Regions from separate parts of the Nitrincola salilacus genome, predicted to be linked through region 1. Evidence: predicted binding sites of a transcription regulator. Region 1 holds the regulator's gene; each other region holds the start of a gene.
What was found. The regulator PhoB, encoded in region 1, activates phosphate uptake and scavenging genes when phosphate is short. The targets are predictions, from matches to a motif close to TGTCATANNNNTGTCANA.
Positions count from the first base shown of each region.

Region 2: a site for PhoB is predicted at 3,794-3,811, ahead of phnD (phosphate/phosphite/phosphonate ABC transporter substrate-binding protein). Genes of this name have one in related genera too.
Region 3: a site for PhoB is predicted at 1,039-1,056, ahead of ugpB (sn-glycerol-3-phosphate ABC transporter substrate-binding protein UgpB). Genes of this name have one in related genera too.

Region 1 covers NZ_CP176580.1:4,720,232-4,725,580, forward strand. The annotation lists gene ACK3CJ_RS21700 (GGDEF domain-containing protein) at 1-122, opposite strand, end outside; gene ACK3CJ_RS21705 (chorismate--pyruvate lyase family protein) at 379-924, shown strand; gene ubiA (4-hydroxybenzoate octaprenyltransferase) at 945-1,823, shown strand; gene phoB (phosphate regulon transcriptional regulator PhoB) at 1,954-2,649, shown strand; gene phoR (phosphate regulon sensor histidine kinase PhoR) at 2,711-4,036, shown strand; gene ACK3CJ_RS21725 (hypothetical protein) at 4,028-4,459, opposite strand; gene ACK3CJ_RS21730 (hypothetical protein) at 4,498-4,752, opposite strand; gene ACK3CJ_RS21735 (YjaG family protein) at 4,755-5,349, opposite strand, start outside.
Region 2 covers NZ_CP176580.1:2,274,569-2,279,917, reverse strand. The annotation lists gene ACK3CJ_RS10865 (transketolase) at 1-449, shown strand, start outside; gene ACK3CJ_RS10860 (transketolase family protein) at 486-1,460, shown strand; gene ACK3CJ_RS10855 (hypothetical protein) at 1,475-1,798, shown strand; gene ACK3CJ_RS10850 (IS256 family transposase) at 1,866-3,116, shown strand; gene ACK3CJ_RS10845 (EamA family transporter) at 3,186-3,737, shown strand; gene phnD (phosphate/phosphite/phosphonate ABC transporter substrate-binding protein) at 3,882-4,856, shown strand; gene phnC (phosphonate ABC transporter ATP-binding protein) at 5,007-5,349, shown strand, end outside.
Region 3 covers NZ_CP176580.1:2,579,840-2,585,188, forward strand. The annotation lists gene ACK3CJ_RS12230 (glycosyltransferase) at 1-962, shown strand, start outside; gene ugpB (sn-glycerol-3-phosphate ABC transporter substrate-binding protein UgpB) at 1,204-2,505, shown strand; gene ugpA (sn-glycerol-3-phosphate ABC transporter permease UgpA) at 2,634-3,515, shown strand; gene ugpE (sn-glycerol-3-phosphate ABC transporter permease UgpE) at 3,515-4,366, shown strand; gene ACK3CJ_RS12250 (sn-glycerol-3-phosphate import ATP-binding protein UgpC) at 4,377-5,349, shown strand, end outside.

The DNA of each region.
Region 1 (5,349 bases):
CCCTGAACGAAGTTATTGATGACAAGCGGTGTCAGGAGGACTATGCAAACCAGCGATAACCTCATCAATAGACGATTCATGACATCAGGTAACTGAGTATGGCGAGATTTGAGCAGGTTCATACGTCTTTTATTATTCCCATGCATGGCGCATGCGCGACATTACTGAACAAGGTGAGACTAATCCAACTTATCATGAACAATGCAGAGAACAAAATCGATTTCAGGACAGATACCTGTATCTACTGACTCAGCCTTGACCTGTATCAGACTATCTCCGCCAGAAAGAGTACTTAGGCGAACGCGGCAGACCCCCGGCTCTTACCGTCGCTACACTCAAAATGCTACACTCGCCCGCATCTTGTTGGGCGACCTGTTCATGACCTCATCGATTCGACATCTTCTGACACACAATCTGGCCGGCCAGCACTGGATTACCGCTGCCCGACGCAATCTGGTGCCCTGGCAATGGCGTAACTGGCTCTGTGATCGCGGCTCGCTGACGCTGCGGCTGACACGTGCCAGCCATAACCACTTCAGTGTGCGGCTGCTGGAGCAGGGCTGGGGACGCCCCAGCGCAAGCGAAAGTTGTGTGCTGGGAATGTCCGGCCGTCAGGTGGCACTCATCCGCGAAGTGGAGCTGCTCGGCCAGGGCGAGCCCTGGGTCTATGCCCGCTCCGTTATCCCTGAGGAAACACTCACTGGCCGACATCGGCAACTGCGTCATCTTGGTGCCACTTCTCTGGGGGCTGTGCTGTTCAAGGATCCTGATATGCGCCGCGGCCCGTTGCAAGTCTGCCGCCTTCACAGCCCTGAACTGGGTGAACTCTGGGCACGACGTTCGCTGTTTTACCTGAGCGAAAAACCGCTGCTGGTGTGCGAAGTTTTTCTGCCGGCGCTGCAACGCGTACAATACCCCCTCTGAACCTGAACCGGCGCGAAAGAATGGATCACGCAACCTCACCACTTCGTCAGAAACTTTCCATCTACATCCGTCTGATGCGGGCTGACCGACCGATCGGCACCTGGCTGCTGCTGTGGCCAACGCTATGGGCACTGTGGATCGCGTCCGATGGTCTACCCAGTCTGAAGTTGCTGTTGATATTCACTCTCGGAGTGTTCCTGACCCGCTCGGCCGGTTGTGTGATCAACGATTATGCCGATCGACATATCGATGGACATGTCAAACGTACCGCGCAGCGCCCACTTGCCACCGGACAGGTCAGCGAGCGTGAGGCCTTGCTGCTATTTGCAGGGTTGATGCTGCTGGCCTTCGTGCTGGTGCTCTTCACCAACACCATGACGCTGTTGATGTCGCTGGTTGGCCTCGCACTGGCGTTCACCTATCCGTTCATGAAGCGCTATACCCACTGGCCACAGGTAGTACTTGGCGCCGCCTTCGGCTGGGCGATACCGATGTCCTTTACGGCAGCCGGTGAATCCCTGCCGCTGGCCGCCTGGCTTTTGTATCTGGCGAAAATTTTCTGGACCGTTGCCTACGACACCCAATACGCGATGGTGGATCGGGATGATGACCTCAAGATCGGTGTAAAATCCACGGCGGTTCTGTTCGGCCGGGCCGACAAGCTGATCATCGGCCTGCTGCAACTGGCTGCCCTGGTGGTATTGATTCTGACCGGACTGCATCTTGAGATGAGCATCTGGTTTTATGCCGGGTTGATTGCTGCATCTGGCTTTTTTGTTTATCAGCAGTATCTGATCCATCACCGGGAGCGCGATCCCTGCTTCAAGGCCTTCCTCAACAATCACCTGGCAGAACTGGCTGTTCTGATCGGTATCGTGCTGCATTATGCCCTTGTGTAAACCCGCATTAACCGGCATTTAAACACATCAAATATAAAAGAAGTGGCTTCTTTTGTATCAGCTGTCATATTTATGTAACAGAAACGTCTTGTAATAGAGTGCGTTACTATTCAGGTATGAGGCTTAACCGATGTCTGTTGCAAAAAGAGTCCTGATCGTTGACGACGAAGCGCCTATCAGAGAGATGATCGCTGTAGCCCTGGAAATGGCAGGCTATGACTGCATGGAAGCCAGCAACAGTCAGGAGGCACACGCCCTGATTGTGGATAACAAACCCGATATGGTGTTGCTGGACTGGATGATGCCCGGGAGCAGTGGTATCGAGTTTGCGAGACGGCTGCGCAAGGATGAAACCACCGCCGATATCCCGATCATCATGCTCACCGCCAAGGCAGAAGAGGACAACAAGATTCAGGGATTGGAGATAGGTGTGGATGACTATATCACCAAACCCTTTTCACCCCGCGAGCTGGTGGCTCGCCTCAAGGCTGTGCTGCGCAGAGCCACCCCCAAGGGGATAGAGGAACCAGTCAGCGTGGATGAGCTGACACTGGATCCTGGCTCACATCGTGTCATGGCAGATGGCAAGGCCGTGGACCTCGGCCCCACCGAATTCCGCCTGCTGCAGTTCTTCATGACACATCAGGATCGTGCTTATTCCAGAAGTCAGTTGCTGGATATGGTCTGGGGCGGTAACGTATACGTCGAAGAGCGCACGGTTGACGTTCATATCAGACGACTTCGTAAAGCGCTGGGCGAGCGTCACGACTACCTTGTACAGACCGTTCGAGGCACAGGTTACCGTTTCTCTTCCCAGACCAGTTGAAGTAGCTCTCACTGAAGCAACCAGACTGTCGCCACGCCACTGACATCGGGAACTGTGTAGCATGTACCAATCCAGGCATTTGATGCTCTACAGCCTGCTGACGACACTCGGTGTCGCACTGCTGTCAGGCTGGTTACTGGGCTATCCAAGCACCTTCGCCCTGCTGGCAGTCCTTGGCTGGGCCGGATTTCAGATCTGGCAACTCAGCAAGGTGATGGCCTGGCTGAAACGCGAGGATGGCTCCGAACCCCCATTGGCCAAGGGTACCTGGGGAGACTTGCTGGATGGCCTGTACCGGATGCAGCGCACCGCCAGAAATAAGGAACATGCTTTGCAGCAGGTGATCAAGCGCTTCCAGCACTCATCCGCGGCCCTCAGCGATGCTGTGGTGATCATAGACAAGCGCAACAATCTGGAGTGGTGGAACCGCTCAGCCGAGCGCCTGTTGGGCTTCAAGGCCCGCGCTGATCGAGGTAAATCAGTCCTTAACCTGCTGCGGGACCCTCGTTTTATCCGTTACTACCGCAAAGGAGACTATAGCGAGTCTCTGGAGCTGTCATCTCCGCGAAATCAACAGATGGATCTGCTGTATACCATCACACTTTTTGGTGAAGGGGATCGGCTGCTGGTGGCGAGAGACATTACTCGCCTGAAACGCCTGGAACAGACCCGCCAGACGTTTGTCGCCAACGCCTCTCATGAACTGAGAACGCCACTGACAGTGATGCGCGGGTATATTGAGACCTTCCTTGATCAGGAATTACCACCACCGATACTGCGCGGCCTGAGCCAGATGGAAAAACAGACACAGCGCATGGAAGGGCTGGTCAGGGATCTATTGTTGTTGTCACGCCTTGAATCGAGTCAACACGTCAGTGATGAACATCCTGTGGATATCCATCATATGCTGCAGCAGATTCAGCGCGATGCACAGGTTATCAGTGGCGAAAATGCACATCAGATCGAGCTGAAGCTGGAACCTGGATATGACCTGCTGGGTCAGGAGTTGGAGCTGCACAGTGCCTTTTCCAACCTGGTATTCAACGCTGTACGCTATACACCCTCTGGCAGCAGGATTGTGATCAGCTGGCAGGTGGACAATAAGGGTGGCAAACTCTGCGTCGAAGATAATGGTCTGGGGATCGAGTCAATCCACATCCCGCGATTGACCGAGCGCTTCTATCGTGTCGATGAAGGTCGCTCAAGTGAAAGTGGCGGCACCGGGCTGGGCTTGTCTATCGTCAAGCATGTGCTGGTTCGGCATGGCGCGAAGCTCAGTATCAAGAGCAAAGTGGGTAAGGGCAGCACTTTCTGCTGCCACTTCCCCTCAGATATGCTGATTGCCAGCGAAATGCTCGATAGAGAAGAGGTAGATGAGTCAGTCTGACTGGGTACACAGTTGCTGACGCTGGCGCATCAGCAGACGACACCCTTCACCGGGAATATCGCGCGCCCAACAGCTTTGCTTGGCCCACGCCTTGGCCTCCTCATTGGGTTTATCTTCAAAAGCCGGAACATCCTCACAGAAACCTTCCGTCTGGCTGGCATTTTCCCAGCAGGCTTTCAGAAACACACCCTGTTTAATGGTGCAGCCTGAACCACTACAGGTGGTGAAGTCGGCCAACGCCTGATCCAGACACTGCATCTGATCCGACTGCTGACCAAACACCAAACCTGATTGCCGTGCTTCCTGGGCCTCCTGCTGACGCTCAGTGTTGAAATGCTCCAACCATCCTGGCCCCAAGAGTTTGGCCAAAACAACCAATAGCAGCACCAGGAGAGCAATACCAATCCAGATTTTTTTACGCATGTATCATCTTCTTAGATATTCAAAATAATTTCAGGAGATCAGCGGCGACGGTACAGCGCCACCAGCGTCATCATAAGGCCAGCACAACACAGCAGCATCGATCCATTCACCAGCAAGGGCCTGCGCACCAGCATCGGAACAAAAGAATGTGAGCGCTCGCTATCACAAAGACGCTCGATATAATCAAAGGAACCACCGGACTCTACACAGGCTGTCACTGCCGTATGCTCCTGGAAAAATACCAGCATCAACAGCAAACCCGGCACTACCAGCAGAAGCAGACCAATACGCATCATCACTCGTCGTCGCTTATACCGATATTGCTGATGCCCTGATTCTCGGCCAGCTCACGCAGTTGGCTGATAAAGGCTTTATCTGGATTAACCTGACGAGACACACGCTCCAACACCTCTTCACGGAAAGCCTCTTCATCCAGCATCAGCTCATGAGTGGAGATAAAGCGTACCAGTTCGATATCAGACATCTGTGGATCGGTGTGATTGACTTCAATGAAAGTTGCCACCGATTCTTGTGATAGCTGGATAATACTGAGCACCTCCTGCGGGTCCTCTTCCAGTACCGTCACCAGCGTGGAATAGAGCGCCACCACGGCATCCAGTGCAGGCATTGCACCATACATGTCGTACTCTTCCAGTGACGGCATATTGGCTTCGACATGATCCAGTTGCACCTCGAAATTCATACGCGCACCGGAGCCGGTAAACTGATCCCACAAGGCATTCAGAACCTGACGGAGCTTGTCGCTGTCACCAAATGACAACAGTTTGGAGAAGAGCGAAAAATTGGGAAACATCCGCTCAGTGAACGCCACCGCACAGGCAGTCAGTTGCCAGGGCTTGAATTGTTCGAGTTGGTGTTCCAGTTCCTGC
Region 2 (5,349 bases), 2.4 Mb from region 1:
TTGGTGTGGGAATGGCTCTTGCAGCTAGACTTCAAAACTCCGACCGTAAAATATTTGTGCTTTGTGGTGACGGTGAAATGCAAGAAGGAAGTAACTGGGAGGCTGCAATGCTCGCTGGTCATCAAAGACTTTCCAATCTCGTATGCATAATTGATAGGAATTTATTTCAACATAGCAAATCTACAGAAGACGTTGTTTCCTTATCTTCATTACCAGAAATGTTTCACTCCTTTGGCTGGCATGTATCATTAATTAATGGCCACAACATCAACCAATTAGAAGAAATATTAACTGAATTCTCAGAAAACAAGCGCAGCAAGCCGCATTGTATTATTTGCAACACAGTTAAGGGAAAAGGTGTTTCTTTCATGGAAGAAATGCCAGAGTGGCATCATAAAATACCAACAGATGACCAACTTGAAAAAGCATTATTGGAGCTTAACTCCTAATTCTATTTATACAATATTTTTACTAGAGTTATGAAAATGATCAAAAAGATTGACTGCCGAAATGAGTTTTCATCTAAGGTTATGGAACTTGCTAATATAGATGACCGTATCGTCGTTGTATGCAACGACTCCATCAGCTCCTCTGGCATGACCGAGTTCGACGTTCGCTTCCCCAATCGAATGTTTAATGTAGGGATAGCTGAGCAGAATATGATTGGTGTTGCAGCCGGTTTGGCCAACGCTGGTTTGATCCCCGTTGTTTGCTCAGCATCAGCCTTCTTATGCGCAAGAGCTTTTGAACAAATTAAGGTGGATGTCGGCTACTCTAATGCTAATGTGAAACTGTTTGGTGTTAGCCCTGGTTTTGCATATGGTGCTCTAGGGGCAACTCATCACTCTCCCGAGGATGTGGCGCTTATACAAGCAATACCAAACATCTTCATTGCAGTTCCAGGTGATCCTGCTGAGACACGTTCCGCTACAGAAGCAGCGATTAAGCATCAAGGGCCTACGTTTGTACGCATTCTGCGAACACCTGTCTCATCATTTTCACAAGAGAGTATCAGGTTTGAATTTGGGAAATCGCATAAGTTGCGAGCCGGATCTGATGTTCTTTTTATTGCGAATGGACTAATGGTCCAAGAGACGATAGGCGCCATAGATATTTTAGAAAAACAGAATGTCTCATGTGGGCTAATAAATGCATCAAGCGTTCGCCCAATCGATGAGATCATTCTTTTTAAAGAGGCAGCTAATTATAGATTTATTGTCACAGTCGAAGAAGGAAATTCCTGTGGAGGGATGGGTTCAAGAGTGGCTCAGATCATCTTAGGAAAAAATTCGAAGCCGATAATGAATTTAGGAGTCTCTGATTTTGCTCCAACTGGAAGTACCGAGCAAATTCTTAAGCATTTCGGCCTAACATCTGAGGGGATCGCAAATAGCACCATAAAATTAATTAATGTGTCAAATGAGAGCTCCTTCATGCACACTTTTTCATACCCATTGTAAAGACGAATAAGCATATGAACATCTCTATTGTTATATTTGCAGTTCTTGTTGCTGCATTGTTACATGCATTTTGGAATACAGCCGTCAAAGGGCATGATGATAAAATCATAATGATGCTTATGATTGCTGTTGTGCAATCATTTATAGCTCTGCTTATGATACCTTTTTTGGGCGTTCCCTCACCGTCCGCATGGCCTTGGTTGCTTGCAGCATCCATCCCGCATACCACATATAAAATAGCTCTCGCTAAAGCGTATGAAATCGGAGACATGACAAGAATATATCCTATATCTCGTGGGCTAAGAGTTATAACTGAATCTGGTGTTCGGAAGAGTTGAAAAAAAGCGGCGTATCTGGTTGATTTGTAATCGCCAAAAAACGAATCAACAGAAGAGATACACCGCCATGAACAAGAATACCCTTGTTGAGTTTGCCCGTCGAGATCAGACAAGAGATCCGTTATCTGATCTGTTGCGCCAAGGAGCGCGGGATCTGATCCATCAAGCGATTGAGGCAGAGCTAGCTGTCTTCATGGAGGCGTACCAGGATCGCCGATTGGATGATGGTAGAGCCTCCATCGTCCGTAATGGCTACTTGCCTGAGCGCGAGATCCAAACCGGCATTGGCCCGGTTACAGTGAAAGTGCCCAAGGTTCGCAGCAAGGATGGTGAAGCGGTGACCTTTCGGTCTGCACTGGTGCCGCCGTATGTTCGCAAGACCCGGAGTCTGGAGGCTGCCCTGCCTTGGTTGTACCTGAAAGGAATATCGACTGGTGAGATGGAGGAGGCGCTGTCAGCTCTGGTAGGGCCTGAAGCAAAGGGGCTATCTGCCAACACGGTGTCACGACTGAAGCGCCAGTGGGCCGATGAGTATGAGGCGTGGCGCAAGCGATCGCTGGATAAGGACCGCTGGGTCTACATCTGGGCTGATGGCATCTACAGTGGTCTGCGATCAGAGGAGAGTAAGCTATGCGCGCTGGTAGTGATGGGCGTCAATGAGCGTGGCGAGAAGCACTTCCTGGCCATTGAGGATGGTGCACGCGAGTCGACACTAAGCTGGAAAGCCGTGCTGGAAAGTCTCAAGGGACGCGGGATGAATGCACCCGAGTTGGCCGTAGGCGATGGCGCGATGGGGTTCTGGGCAGCGCTGGAGGACGTGTACCCATCGACACGTCAGCAGCGCTGCTGGGTGCACAAAACGGCCAATGTCTTGAATCGACTGCCGAAGTCAAGTCAGCCTAAAGCCAAGCAGGCGCTGCATGATATCTGGCAGGCTGAGACACGAGCCGATGCTGAAAAGGCGTTCGATACCTTCATCAGAACGTATCAGGCAAAGTACCCTAAGGTGGCTGAGTGTCTGCTAAAGGATCATGAAGAGCTGTTGAGCTTCTTCGACTTCCCGGCCCCGCACTGGCAAAGCATAAGGACGACGAACCCGATTGAGTCAACGTTCGGTACGATACGCCACCGGACCAAGCGCTCAAAAGGTTGCCTGTCGAGAGCGGGCATGCTGCATATGATGTTCAAGCTGGGCATGTGTGCTGAAGGAAAATGGAGAAAACTACGGGGCTTTGACTATCTTGCCAAAGTCATTACCGGAGTAAAGTTCAGGGATGGAGAAGAGGTGCCAACATCCGACCAGAGGAGCGCCGCTTGATCAGGCTGCTGAACACCAGATTTGACAATAACTCGTGGGCTAAGCATAGTACTTATAACTGGTACAAGCATGATTATCTTGAAAGAAGAGATATCAATGTTTGGAGTATTTGGAATTATAGCGATAGCGTCAGGTGTTTTTGCCCTATCTACCAAGGAAAAGGGAGGTGCACTAAACCTCACAACGAAAGCAATTGTTCTATGCCTATTTGCAGGATCCAGTGTCGCTCTTTACACCATACTCGATGGTGTCGGCGTGAGAATTGCTGACACCGGTATCACTCTACGTAGTATCGCAACGTTTGCAGCATGGCTTTTTGTTTTTGATGGTATCGGGATGATGCTATTCATGCTCTGGTACCGTGGACCTAAAGCATTTACGAGCTTGAGTAAAACTGGATTATCTGGTGTGTTTGCAGGGTGTACAGCCTTTACATGCTTCTGGATAGCTATATGGGCATTCGCACATGCACCTGTGGCTGTGGTCGCGGCACTGCGAGAGACAAGTGTGCTGTTCTCATTGGTACTAGGCAGAGTCTATTTATCAGAAGCTGTGAGTCTTCGCCGAGTGCTGCTTGCTACTCTTGTCTTGTTCGGCATCATCATGCTGCGGTTCGCATAATTATAGTCAGCATGAGCGATCATACCAACCCACCTATTGGTAACGCAGGCCACAGGTGTCATAAAACTAACATATTGATTTAACAAGCCTGTCACAAAGCCTCAATAGAGTATCTGTACACTCAACATGCACAAGAGGCTTAACATGCAGCTTATTTCACGGATCACCCACCATCTGAAATCCCCCCTGTTTGTCGGCCTGATGGCTGCTGGTGCCATTATCAGCGCTCAAGCGAGCGATCTGGCTCCGCGCTTCACTGATGCTGACGGCGATATGGTAGCCGACGCACCGACAGATTCATCCGAGTGGGTCGATCCAGCTACGCTGGTATTTGCTTATACCCCTGTTGAAGACCCCTCTGTGTATGCCAAAGTATGGGATGATTTCATCAAGCATATGGAAGGTGTAACCGGCAAAAAAGTCCAGTTCTTCCCCGTTCAGTCCAATGCTGCGCAGCTCGAAGCGATGCGTGCGGGGCGTTTGCATGTCGCTGGCTTTAACACTGGTTCCAACCCACTGGCGGTTAACTGTGCCGGTTTCGTACCGTTTACCATAATGGCGCGCGAGGATGACAGTTTCGGTTACGAGATGGAGATCATCACGCGTCCAGACTCAGGCATCAACGAAATTGCAGACATAAAAGGGCGCAGCCTGGCCTTTACCTCACCCACTTCCAACTCAGGCTTCAAAGCTCCATCTGCCCTGCTAGATGCTGAGTTCGGCATGGTCGCAGAGCAGGATTTCACCCCATCGTTTTCGGGTGGTCATGACAACTCGATCCTGGGTGTGATCAACAACGACTATGATGCCGCGGCCATTGCCAATTCGGTATTGAAGCGCATGATTTCGCGTGATGTGGTCAAACCTGACAGCTACAAGACCATCTACACCTCAGAAACCTTCCCAACCACTGGCTACGGCTATGTTTACAACCTGAAGCCTGAACTGGCTGAAAAGGTCGAGGAAGCTTTTTTCACTTATGATTGGGAAGGTAGCGCCCTGCTGGAAGAGTTCAAAAACTCCGGTGAGGCCAAGTTCATTCCAATCACTTATAAGGAACACTGGTCGGTAGTGCGCACCATCGATCAGGCGATGGATGTGACCTACAGCTGCAGCTGATCTGCTGATCGCACCGGATATCGACGCCTCCCCTGTGGAGGCGTCGCCATTCATACCGGCAGCATCAAAGCACCACTAAAGCGCCGTTAAAGCACCGTTAATGCTCTACAGCACTTCGATCAAGCTGACCGTAAAGAAGAGACACACATCATGCTGACACTAACCCAACTCACCAAACGCTACGCAACCGGCGACCGCGCACTGACACAGGTTTCACTGCATATTCCTGAAGGCCAGGTGGTCGCACTGATCGGTCCATCCGGAGCTGGCAAAAGCACCTTGATACGATGCGTCAACCGTCTGGTGGAACCCAGCGAAGGCAGCGTGACGCTGTCGGGTACAGAACTGACCTCTCTCAATGGCCGTCAACTTCGTCATGCAAGACGCCGTATGGGTATGATTTTCCAGGAGTACGCCCTGATTGATCGTTTGACGGTCATGGAAAACGTATTGTCCGGTTATCTGGGTTATACCGGTTTCTGGCGCAGCTTCC
Region 3 (5,349 bases), 2.1 Mb from region 1:
GTATTTTTGAAGAGGGAGGCTATGATCGGATCATCTGCTCCACCGAGCTGGTGATGGGGCTGGTTGCTCAATATCTGAAGCATGCTTACTCTGTTCCCGCATATTTTTTCATGCATACGGACTGGATAGAGTTCTTCAGCCACAGCAGTCAACTTGATCAACATGGCATGGATAGACTGAGGCGCCTGATCCGCGCTTTTTACCGCCAGTTTGATGGTATTTTTGTTCTTAACAGCGATCACAAGGCCTGGCTCAGCGGCCCTGATATGGGCATTGAACAGAATCAGGTGTTCCTGACGCGCCACTGGGCTGACGACTGCTTCATCAATCCCCGCTTCATCAACCCCACTCATCTGCCAACAGCAACAGATGCCAGACCACCGGTTATTCTTTATGCCGGACGCCTCAGTGATGAAAAAGGGGTGATGGATCTGCCCTCTGTGTGGGCGCAAATTCAGGCCGCCTGCCCTAACGCCGAGTTTTGGATTGCAGGCAGTGGACCTGCCAGAGAGAAGCTCGAACAAGCCTTACCCGACGCTCACTTTCTCGGTTGGATAGGACACGAATCGCTGGTCTCGGTTTACGCAGACAGCGACTTGCTGCTGCTACCTTCACGCTTTGATACTTTCGGCTGTGTTGTCCTTGAAGCGATGGGCTGTGGTGTACCGGTGATCGCTTACAAAGAAAAGGGACCCAAGGACATTATTCGCCACGAGGTCGATGGTTTTCTGACAGAAAATGCTGATGAGATGGCAGAGGCCGCCATTCGCTACCTTGCCAGCCCATCACTACAACGCCAAATGAAACGCGCTGCAAGTGAGCGTAATCGCGACTACGAACCTGCCCAGATACTGCAACAGATGCTGCGTGATCTGCGAATGCAAACCTCGCCAGCCAGCAGGGTCCAAAAGAGTCAGGACAGGTCAATACCCGATATTCGTCTCAACACTGGAACCGGATGACGATCTGGCTTGAATCCAGCAACGCCAGGTCTGATCTGCAGAATACTTTCTTCATTTATTTTCAAATGAACTCCCCTGTCATCATTCAGTTACCATATCGTCATGTTCGTTTCGTAAAATAGTAAAAATAAAGTGACAAAACGAAAACTATTGGGCTAGATTGAAGGTTCAGAGTTCATTTCATGCTCTAACTGAATATTCAAATGAACCCAATATAACAACAACACTCTGAGGAACCCCTATGAAGAAGACGCTGATTGCAGCCTTTATCTGCTCGCTGAGCGCAACACCTGCGCTGGCTAAAACCGAGATCCAGTTCTGGCACGCTATGGGTGGAGCACTGGGCGAAAAAGTTGAGGATGTGGTGGCTGGGTTCAATGCCTCCCAGAACGATTATCAGGTCAATGCCAGTTACCGTGGCAACTATAACGATACGATGACTGCAGCTATTGCGGCCTTCCGTTCCAATCAGCAGCCTGCGATCGTTCAGGTATATGAGGTCGGAACGGCAACCATGATGGCCGCAGAAGGAGCTGTCTACCCAACCTATCAGTTGATGGAAGAGTTCAGCCAGGGATTTGACCAGTCAGATTACCTCAGCAGTGTCACCGGCTATTATGCCGACAGCAATGGCAACATGCTCTCAATGCCGTTCAACAGCTCCACTCCTGTGCTTTATTACAATAAGGGTGCGTTTGAGAAAGCGGGTCTGCCGGATCGCGGCCCTGCCACCTGGGCAGAAATGGAGGAGTTCGGTCAGAAGCTGCTCGACGCCGGCTATGCATGCGGTTTCACCACCGCCTGGCAGTCCTGGATCCATCTGGAGAACCTGTCAGCCCGCCATAATGTCCCGTTTGCCAGCAAGGAAAATGGCTTCGGTGGCACCGATACCGAACTGCAGTTCAATGGCCCTGTGCAGGTTGCTCATATCGAGAAGATGGGTGAATGGCAGAAAGCCGGTATCTTCAGCTACTCCGGCCGCACCAATGAAGGGTCAGCCAAGTTTTACAGTGAAGAGTGTGGCATGTATACCGAGTCCTCCGCGGGCTATGCCGGTATCAACGCCAATGCTCAGTTTGAGTTCGGTGTCAGCTCACTGCCCTACTGGGATAACGCTATCGAAACACCACAGAACACCATCATCGGTGGTGCAACCCTCTGGACACTGCGTGGACATGATGATGACGCGTATCGTGCAGTCGCTGCGTTCTATGACTATCTGTCTGACCCCACGGTACAGGCGGACTGGCATCAGTTCACCGGTTATCTGCCGATCACCTATTCTGCCATCAAACTCTCTGAAGAACAGGGATTCTATGAACAGAATCCTGGCACTGATACCTCCATCAAGCAGATGACCTCAGTTGAGCCAACCGAGAACTCGACAGGGCTGCGTTTGGGTAACTTCCCTCAGATTCGCGGCATTATTGATGAATCGCTGGAGTCGGTATGGAATGGTACTGCGTCTGCTCAGGAAGCACTGGATCGTGCCGTCAGCCGTGGTAACGAGCAACTGCGTCGTTTCGAGCGCGCCAATCGCTGATAATCCGGCGTATGGCTGAGCTGATCCGATCAAGCACTCTCATATGAGTTACTCGTCCCGGATCTTCCGTTTCGCGACCCTGCCTCATTTTTATATGCGGCAGGGTTTTCGAGTCTGAGAGCGCTACGATGCACGATACCGTTGTTTTCAAGAATAAAATTCTGCCCTACTTCCTGCTGGCACCCCAGTTGATCATCACGCTGGTGTTCTTTATCTGGCCAGCCGGCCAGGCACTCTATCAATCTTTCCTGATAGAGGACGCCTTCGGATTTTCACGCGAGTTTGTCTGGTTCGACAACTTTGTCTACCTGTTTCAGGACCCTGAGTATTGGAACTCAATGAAGGTCACCTTCCTGTTCAGTGCCATGGTTGCTGTCACTGCAATGGGGGTTGCGCTGCTGCTGGCTGCAATGGCAGATCGCGTACTGAAGGGAGCTGGCACCTACAAGACTCTGCTGATCTGGCCCTATGCCGTTGCGCCGGTAGTTGCGGCTGTTCTCTGGTGGCTGATGTTCAACCCCTCCATAGGTATTCTGCCCTATTGGATGAAGTTCGTCGGTCATTACTGGAACCACTATGTGAATGCCGGTGAAGCGATGACTGTCGTCGTGATCGCCTCCGCCTGGAAGCAGATCAGCTACAACTTCATCTTTTTCCTTGCCGGTATGCAGGCGATTCCCAAGTCACTGATCGAAGCAGCAGCGATCGATGGTGCAAGCCCATTCAAGCGATTCTGGCAGATTGTTTTCCCGCTGCTCTCGCCCACCGCCTTTTTTCTGCTGGTGGTGAATGTGGTCTATGCCTTCTTTGAAACCTTCGGTGTAATCCACGCCACCACACTGGGCGGGCCGGATAACGCTACTCGCACACTGGTGTACAAGGTCTATGAAGATGGCTTTGTCGGACTTGATCTTGGCAGCTCCGCTGCGCAATCGGTCATTCTGATGATCCTGGTGATCGCCCTGACGGTGATTCAATTCCGCTATGTCGAGCGCAAGGTGCAGTACTGATGATAGAAAATCGCCCCTGGCTAACCGCCTTTCGTCACCTGATGCTGATCTTCGGCATTGCCGTGATCGGCTTTCCCATCTGGATCGCTCTGGTCGCTGCTACCCATCCCTCGAGCGCTTTCTTTTCCGGCGTGATGCCCCTGTGGTTCGGCGAGCAGGGCCTGAACAACTTTGAGCGGGTCTGGAACAACGACGATCGGGTACTTGGCGTCACCGTTTCAGCCTCCTGGATGATGTGGAACAGCTTCATCATGGCGATGGTGATTGCGATCGGCAAGATCACCATCTCCCTGCTGTCGGCCTATGCCATCGTTTACTTTCGATTTCCCTTCCGCCGCACCTGCTTCTGGATGATCTTTCTGACCCTGATGCTGCCGGTGGAGGTGCGTATTCTGCCCACCTACGAGGTGGTGGCCAGGCTTGGCATGCTCAACTCCTATGCCGGACTGACCATTCCGTTAATCGCCAGCGCCACGGCCACTTTTCTGTTCCGGCAGTTCTTCCTGTCGATTCCGAGCTCACTGGTGGAAGCAGCAAGAATCGATGGTGCGGGTCCATTCAAGTTTTTCAAGGATATCCTGCTGCCACTCTCGGTGAACAATATCGCGGCGCTGTTCGTGATTCTATTCATCTATGGCTGGAACCAGTACCTCTGGCCACTACTGATCACCACCGACGAGGATTACTACACCATCGTCATGGTGATTAAACGCCTGATGACGGCCGGGGAAGGTAATGTGCCCTGGAACATCATCATGACCACCACTGTGCTGGCGATGCTGCCACCGGTGATCGTTGTGATTCTGATGCAGAAGTTTTTCGTCAAAGGCCTGATAGAGCAAGAGAAATAAGGGGTTCCACGTGGCAACAGTTTCATTAAGACACATCAATAAAAAGTATGACAACGGCTTTGAAGCGATCCATGACCTGAATCTGGAGATACCCGATGGCGAGCTGGTCGTGCTGGTCGGTCCATCCGGTTGCGGAAAATCCACCTCGCTGCGCATGGTCGCAGGGCTGGAAAGCATCAGTGGCGGCGATCTCTATATCGGAGAAACCCGCGTCAATAATCTGGAACCTGCAGAGCGCGATATCGCCATGGTGTTCCAGAACTACGCGCTCTACCCGCATATGTCGGTGTTTGACAATATGGCTTATGGTCTGAAAAACCGAGGAGTGCCCAAGGATCAGATCAAGCAGAAGGTTGATCGTGCTGCCGCAACGCTGGAGATCAGTCATCTGCTGCCCAATAAGCCGAAGCAGCTCTCGGGTGGCCAGCGCCAGCGTGTAGCGATGGGTCGGGCGATCGTTCGTAACCCCAAGGTGTTTCTGTTTGACGAGCCGCTATCAAATCTGGATGCAAAGCTCAGAGTGCAGATGCGCATCGAGATCAAACGCCTGCAGCAGGAGTTCGGCACCACCTCGATCTATGTTACCCACGATCAGGTCGAGGCGATGACTCTCGCCGATCGTCTGGTGGTGATGAACAATGGCCGGGTGGAGCAGATGGGCCCACCGCTGGAGTTGTATGAGCGCCCGGAAACCCAGTTCGTTGCCAGTTTTCTTGGCTCACCGGGTATGAACTTCATGTCTGCCAGAGTCGATGCAAACTGCCTGCACCTGCCAGGTGGGCATAAGCTAGAGTTGGGTCAGGCAGTTGATCTCACGAAGCTTCAGCAGCAGGAGCTGATGTTGGGGCTGAGACCAGAGCACCTGGAAGCCTGCGAGATGCCAGATGCCGACTTTGTGCTGCAGGTCGAGATGGTCGAACCACTCGGCGCCGATACCCTGCTCTATGGTCGGTTGCCCGGTAATGAGGACCTGATGGTTGCCG